DNA from 2 places in the Paenibacillus sp. FSL E2-0201 genome. Region 2 is predicted to be linked to the other one. Evidence: predicted binding sites of a transcription regulator. Region 2 holds the regulator's gene; the other holds the start of a gene.
What was found. The regulator NrdR, encoded in region 2, represses ribonucleotide reductase genes. The targets are predictions, from matches to a motif close to AACACNATATATNGTGTT.
Positions count from the first base shown of each region.

Region 1: a site for NrdR is predicted at 1,894-1,911, ahead of NSU15_RS11000 (adenosylcobalamin-dependent ribonucleoside-diphosphate reductase). Genes of this name have one in related genera too.

Region 1 is NZ_CP150154.1:2,510,509-2,514,330, forward strand. It holds gene NSU15_RS10995 (SNF2-related protein) at 1-1,679, opposite strand, end outside; gene NSU15_RS11000 (adenosylcobalamin-dependent ribonucleoside-diphosphate reductase) at 2,092-3,822, shown strand, end outside.
Region 2 is NZ_CP150154.1:2,248,506-2,252,327, reverse strand. It holds gene NSU15_RS09785 (SDR family oxidoreductase) at 93-884, shown strand; tRNA gene NSU15_RS09780 (tRNA-Lys) at 1,116-1,188, opposite strand; tRNA gene NSU15_RS09775 (tRNA-Ala) at 1,199-1,274, opposite strand; gene nrdR (transcriptional regulator NrdR) at 1,434-1,910, opposite strand; gene NSU15_RS09765 (alpha/beta-type small acid-soluble spore protein) at 2,076-2,294, shown strand; gene NSU15_RS09760 (lytic transglycosylase domain-containing protein) at 2,374-2,937, opposite strand; gene coaE (dephospho-CoA kinase) at 2,934-3,530, opposite strand; gene NSU15_RS09750 (manganese efflux pump) at 3,540-3,822, opposite strand, start outside.

The DNA of each region.
Region 1 (3,822 bases), 260 kb from region 2:
TCTAGCTCATTACGCAAATCTTCATCGGAGCGGGATTCGAGCATGATTTTGTATAAGCTTTTCTCCAGAGATTCTTTCTTCTCAAATCGCTCCAGAATCACATCCAGCCCGCCAATGACCATTTCGAACATATTGATCTTCTCGTGTAGCAGATGCAGAATATGTTCTTCAATCGTGCCCTGCGTGGACAAATTATAGATAACCACGTCATTTTCCTGACCTAACCGATGTACCCGCCCAATCCGCTGTTCTACTCTCATGGGATTCCAAGGCAGATCGAAATTGATCATATGGTGACAGAACTGCAGGTTAATGCCCTCACCACCCGCCTCAGTAGCGATCATTACTTGAGCACGACCGCGGAAGAGATCCATCATCCAATCTTTTTTGCCGCGATTCATCCCGCCGGAATAAGAAACACACATTAGCCCATGTTCGCGGAAATACTGAAGCAAATATTCTTGAGTCGCACGATACTCCGTAAAGACAATGACTTTTTCATTCATTTCTTGAATGAGAGATAGTGTTGTTTCGGCTTTGGTATTGGTCTTTACCGTACGAAGTGTCTGCAATAGCTCCATCATCCGATCGCGTTTCGGCGAATCGGCGGGCAGCTTCTTGATCAGATTAACTAAAGTGATGAACACAGCATCTCGACTGCTGCATACCTCGCGCTGAAGCGTTACCAAGGAAAGCATGCTGCTAAGATTGCCGCCTGATTCCTGATACTGATCTTTAACAAAAGAAGTGACAGCGTCATATAATACTCTCTCTTCCTGTGAAAGAACTAGCGGAATATTACGGACTTTTCGTTTCGTAAAGTTAACTGGACCTTCGCCACGCCGATTGCGGATCATCACCTTCGATAACTCGTCCCTTAGCTGACCTTCATTCTTAGGTTGACGTTTATCAACGACGAAGTTTGAGGCAAAATCGCCCTGATTCCCTAGCTGTCCCGGTTTCAGTAAAGTGATCAAATTAAATAGCTCACCCAGATCATTCTGAACGGGAGTGGCGGTTAGGAGCAGGCAATATTTTTTGCGTAATTGCTGTACAAATAAATAATTGGTTGATTTCTTATTTTTCAGCTTGTGGGCTTCATCAATAATCAACATGTCATATTCATTTTCCAGCAGCATTTCTTTATGTGGATCACGTTTCGCAGTGTCCATAGATGCGACGACAATCGCATTTCCCCAGGAATATGCTTTTTTCTGTGCAACAGCAGAGATACCAAACTTGGCATTTAGCTCCCGAACCCACTGCAATACGAGGGAAGCGGGTACCAGAATAAGTACCTTAGAGACTAGACCGCGAACAAGATATTCCTTGAGTACAAGTCCTGCTTCAATCGTCTTTCCAAGTCCGACCTCATCTGCAAGAATCGCGCGGCCCGACATCTCAAATAGAACTTTATGCGCGGTATCGAGCTGATGTGGAAGTGGGGATAATCCGGATAAATGCTTCATGCATTGAAGTTCATCGAAGCTTGTTACTAGACCTGTTTGTTCACCTTGAACAGCAAGTTTGGATAGACGGAAGTCTCCCCACGGACCGCCTTTTTCCAGTTTGAGTTCTAGATCCTGTAGCCAATTCCGGTCAAAAGAAAGAGGAACAGGCAGTATAGGCGCTGACTTTCCACCTTTTTGAGGTAGAGAATTACGGAATAATTGCGTCATGGTACAGCCTCCTCAGGTGCTAATTCATATCATCATTCGTAGGAGTAGTATGCTCTTAAACAAGAGAATTCATAACCTTCTATTTTTCTTGATAGCCTTTAAAAAAGAGAGTAAAAGCGAGAAAATACCGCAAGTTTTGCGATATTTCAGCTGCTTGACTCTATTTTCGAAAAAGACCTTCGATACAATATGTGGTATAGTTTAAAAGCTGACGCACACAATATATTGTGACAAAAGCATGAAAATGTGATTTTTTTAAAGTGCGTAGCTGCTATTTGTTATTGACAAGATGAACTTCCTACATACACCCGTAAGGTTGAAGATACGTGTAAGGAAGTTTTTGTTGTGGAGCCCACACCATGAACTGGAACTAATATTTACTACATTGCGGGAGGTTTTTCTATTGGGTAAAGTGGAAGGTAAGCAACGCCTGGAAGGGCTAAGTGAAAAAATATTTTTGGATCGTTATGCTTGGAAGGATGCCGACAGCAATAATGCTAAAGTGGGCGATGTTGTACTAGTTCTAACGAAAGATGATCCGAAATTTCCAACGAAGGAAGTCGGAGAGATCGTAGAACGTAACGGCAGAATTGTAACCGTAAAGACGCGCAGCGGCGAACTTGTGAAATCAGATGTTGAGAAGCTGACGCTTAATATAGAAAAAACACCAGAGGAAATGTGGGATCGTCTGTCTTCAGCTATGGCTTCTGTGGAGAAGACACCTGAGCTTCAAGAAGAATGGGCGGGCAAATTCCGTTCGATTCTGGATGATTGGAAGCTCGTACCGGGTGGACGAATTGCGGCTGGTGCTGGCGCTAGTGAGGAACTAACCCTGTTTAACTGTTATGTAATTCCTTCTCCAAAGGATAGCCGCGGCGGTATTATGGAGACGTTGGCTGAAATGACAGAAATAATGGCTCGTGGTGGCGGTGTAGGGATTAACCTATCCTCTCTACGTCCACGTCGTGCAATTGTGAGAGGTGTTAATGGTTCTTCTAGTGGTTCTGTATCTTGGGGCGGTCTGTTTAGTTATACCACTGGACTCATTGAACAAGGCGGTAGCCGCCGCGGTGCACTCATGCTCATGATTAATGACTGGCATCCAGATGTAGAGGACTTCATTACGGTGAAGCAAACGATGGGTCAAGTTACGAATGCGAACCTTTCGGTATGTGTGAGCAATAGCTTTATGAAGGCTGTAAAAGAGAATCTAGATTGGGATCTCGTATTCCCGGATACAACAGACCCTGATTATAATGATGTGTGGGATGGCGATCTCGACAAGTGGAAGGCTGCAGGCAAAAACGTTATTCATTATCGAACCGTTAAAGCGCGTGATGTGTGGCGCACCATTATCGAATCCGCTTGGAAATCCGCTGAGCCAGGTGTTGTGTTCATGGAATATTACAATCAAATGTCCAACAGCTGGTATTTCAATCCGATCATTTGTACGAACCCATGTGGGGAGCAAGGTCTGCCAGGCTGGGGAGTCTGCAATTTGTCAGCTGTGAACCTGTCCAAGTTCTATGATGAGAAGAATCATGATGTAGACTGGGAAGATCTCGCAAGAACAACACGCTATTCCGTTCGTTTCTTGGATAATGTCATCGATAAGACCCCTTATCATTTCCCAGAAAATGAAGCGAATCAGAAAAATGAACGCCGTGTGGGTCTCGGAACGATGGGTCTTGCCGAACTGATGATCAAATTGAACATCCGTTACGGTAGCCCGGAATCTTTGGAGTTTCTGGACAAGCTTTACGGCTTTATGGCTCGTGAAGCATACCTTGCATCCGCAGAGATTGCAGGTGAGAAGGGATCCTTCTTAGCTTTTGATACTGAGAAATACTTAATGAGCGGCTTTATGAAAAATATGCTCGAAACGTATCCAGAGGTTGGCGAAGCGATTCGCAAACACGGTATGCGTAACGTTACAGTAATTACACAAGCACCTACAGGCAGCACAGGTACAATGGTAGGTACTTCGACAGGTATAGAGCCTTATTTCGCCTTCAAATATTTCCGTCAAAGTCGTCTTGGCTATGATGAGCAGTTCGTTCCGATCGCCCAAGAATGGCTTGAAGCTCATCCAGGTGAAGAGTTGCCAGATTACTTCGTAACCTCGATGGATTTGTCGGCTAAG
Region 2 (3,822 bases):
AAAATTGACCTAATTCCCCTTTGAGCACTATAATAAATTAGAATATTTATTCTAATTAACATACTTAAAAATTTGGAATGGGGGATCTTCTAATGATTCATTATACCGATAAAGTCGCGCTTATCACTGGAGCATCTGCTGGGATCGGTAAAGTATTCGCAACTGAATTAGCTGCAAAAGGATGCCATGTCATTTTAGTCGCCCGATCCAAAGAAAAACTCGATTCCCTCGCTTTGGAGCTTGCTTCCAAATACCCTATTCACACTTATTCCATAGCGCAGGATTTATCTAAGCCCGGCTCCGTAGAAGAACTGGCTGATCAGATTCGCACTTTGGGACTCCAAGTAAACATTTTGATCAATAATGCTGGCTTTGGAACCTTTGGACGCTTTGAGGAAATATCGCCAGAACGTGAGCAAGAAGAGATCCGCCTAAATATAGCTTCTTTAGTCGCAATGAATCATCAGTTTCTTCCGGAGATGCAACGCCGCAAAGACGGTATTATTATTAATGTCGCTTCTGTTGCAGCCTTTCAGCCCGCACCCTATATGGCCGTTTATTCAGCAACGAAAGCATTCGTACTCTCTTTCTCCGAGGCGCTCTGGGCAGAAAATCGCGATCGAGGCGTTAGGATTTTGGCGCTTTGCCCTGGTGCGACTGAAACGGAGTTTTTTAAGGTTACTGGATCAGATGCTGCCTCAGGAAGAAAACTCGCCTCTCCAATCGATGTTGTGAAGACCGGCTTTCGGGGAATCGAAAAGAAACGGAGTTACATTATCGCGGGAAAACTAAATTATTGGGCATCCCAGGGAAGCCGACTTCTTCCGCGCAAGCAGGTAGTCACGTTGATGGAACGAATGGTTCGCCCCCATTCTAGTTTATGAAATGTTGGTTTAAAAGCGATGTCCAATTCTCCGTTTAGATGCTTAAGCATCTAAACGGAGAATCATTAAGGATTGAATTATCAGGGCGCAAAGCTCATAACAGGAAGGAAGATTGACGGATATGAGAAACGCTAGCCACTTCCGCCATTTTTGCAAACAGCCCAGCAAGCCAAGACAAATGCCTTAATTATAGCAAAAAAAAGAACGGCATCTCTGCCGTTCTTTCTGTGATGGACTCTCAGGGGCTCGAACCCTGGACAAATAGATTAAGAGTCTACTGCTCTACCAACTGAGCTAAGAGTCCATATGAAGTTTGGTGGAGCCAAGGGGGATCGAACCCCTGACCTCATCGCTGCCAGCGATGCGCTCTCCCAGCTGAGCTATGGCCCCAAACGTAATTTTCAGATGTATGTAATCACACATTTTAGAATCAAGTTCGGTGTATTTAAGTCATTCTGACAAAATCAAGCGCCGTAGGCGACTCCTATATAATATAAAAAATCGCCTTCGCTGTCAACACTTTTTTTAGTCATTAGACTAGCCACAACCCTACAATCTGTCCAGATCCCCAGTACTCTTAGATAACAGACCCTTCAGTTCCTTCATAAACATGTTAATATCCTTGAACTGACGGTATACAGACGCAAAACGAACGTATGCGACTTCATCTACTGGATAGAGCTGTTCCATAACCAATTCACCGATCTGTTGGCTCTCCACTTCAGCTACGGCGATGCCTCGCAGGGATTTCTCTACCTCAGAGACGATCTTCTCTAAACGTTCTACAGAGACAGGCCGTTTCTCACAGGCACGTATTAAGCCCCGAAGTATTTTATCACGGCTGAATTCCTCACGGCTCCCGTCTTTTTTGATCACGATTAACGGTGTTTCCTCGATCATTTCAAAGGTTGTAAACCGTTTGCTGCAACGCTCGCATTCACGCCTGCGGCGGATGGACTTATTCTCATTTGCTGGTCGCGAGTCGAGTACTTTAGTATTTGTGTGATCGCAGTAAGGGCATTTCATAAGCTTCATCACTTCCTATTACATAATGTTTTTTTGTCCCGGTATGTTAAGCATCCGGCTTTTGAAGGGCTATTTCATTTTTTCCAGAAATCACCGTTTATTTGTTGTAATGATTATGGCAAGTCCGGCACATAATACAGTTACCAACAGAGGAGGTGAACAGCAATGAGCCAAAACAACAGCTCCAATAACCTTGTAGCTCCAAATTCCCGCGGTGCTTTGGAACAACTTAAATATGAAGTTGCCCAAGAACTCGGAATCACGCTTTCCCCAGATGGTTACCAAGGCAATAAAACTTCTTATGAAAATGGTTCGATCGGTGGTTACATCACTAAACGTCTTGTAACCCTGGCAGAACAACAATTGGCAGGTCAATACAAATAACCTGTCCACATAAGCTTACTGAAGAAGTATTAAACGATCGCAAGATCGTTTAGTACTTCTTTTTATACATAACACGGTTTTAGAATTCGTTGTAAATATCCGTGTACTGATCATAGTAATAGTTGACGCGCTGTACATAATGGCGGGTTTCACCAAACGGAATGTCCTTAATGGTAGCATCCGTTCCATCCCAAATCCCCTCATCCAGCCATTTTTGAACTTTACCCGGTCCAGCATTATATGCAGCGATAACCGCTGTACGTTTACCTTCGAACTGACGGGATAATGTTGAAAGATACCAGGTACCTAGTTCAATATTTGCTGATGGTTCATGCTTTAGCTCCTCCATAGATACATCAGGGAGCTTGGCCTTTTCAAGGGCCCATTTGGCGGTATCCGGCATAAGCTGCATTAAACCTATAGCACCTTTTTTGGATTCTCGTCCAGTTTTGAAGTTCGTTTCCACTCGGATAATTGAAGCCACTAGGAATGGGTCAATATCGTACGTAACGCTGTGCTTACGGATCTCATCTTTATAATGGATCGGATAAAACCAGGACATCCAGTTCGTACTCAGAAACAATATCGCAGTAAAACCAATGAATAACAGAAGAAGGACTCTTTTTTTACGTAACCATTTCATGATAAGCCCAGCCTGTCCCAAAGAACAGCAACCTGTTGCTCAGTGTGCGCAAGTTCGCCACTGTTGTCAATGATATAGTCCGCTTTGTTACGCTTTGCTTCAATATCCATCTGTGCATTTAAGCGTGCTTCTGCTTGTTCTAAAGAAAGTCCGTTACGTTCCATTAATCGAGCGATTTGCACTTCACGAGGCACGTAGACCACCAGTATTTCATGGAACATGTTCTCGAGTCCTGATTCGAAAAGAAGAGGGATATCCACAATTGTTAACTTCTTTGGATCTTCTTCCCCCATGCTGTTCATACGTTCTTTAATCTCCCGCCGGATTGCGGGATGCGTCAGATTGTTCAGGGCTTGCAGGGCCGCCGGGTCTTGAAATACAATGTCCCCCAGCTTGCCCCTATTCAGTGTGCCATCCGGAGAGAGGATCTCGCTTCCGAATTGTTTCACAGCCGCAGCCAGCACCTCATGACCGGGGAGCATAACCTCTCTGGCGATCACATCCGCGTCAACCAGCCTCGCTCCCTTGCTCACAAGCAGTGCGGACACCGTGCTTTTTCCGGATGCAATGCCTCCGGTTAAGCCAATAATCATGTACTCACCTCATAATAGCTTCAGTATTCCCATTGTAATTAATAATAACGCGGGTAGTGCAGCAGCATGCTTCATCCAGTAGTTCCCGGCGAATTTTAATCCAGTCTTCATGCCCAGCAATAGAAATGTACCACTAAACAGAGCAATTGTAAGTGATGTCCATATTGGATTGAAACCGAGTAGTGCTGCGCCTAGTCCGGCTCCAAAGGCATCTAGTGAGAGGGCAATTCCGAGCAGCATCGCTTCCATCGAAGAAATACTTCCGGAATCATCCATATCCGCAGATGATGGT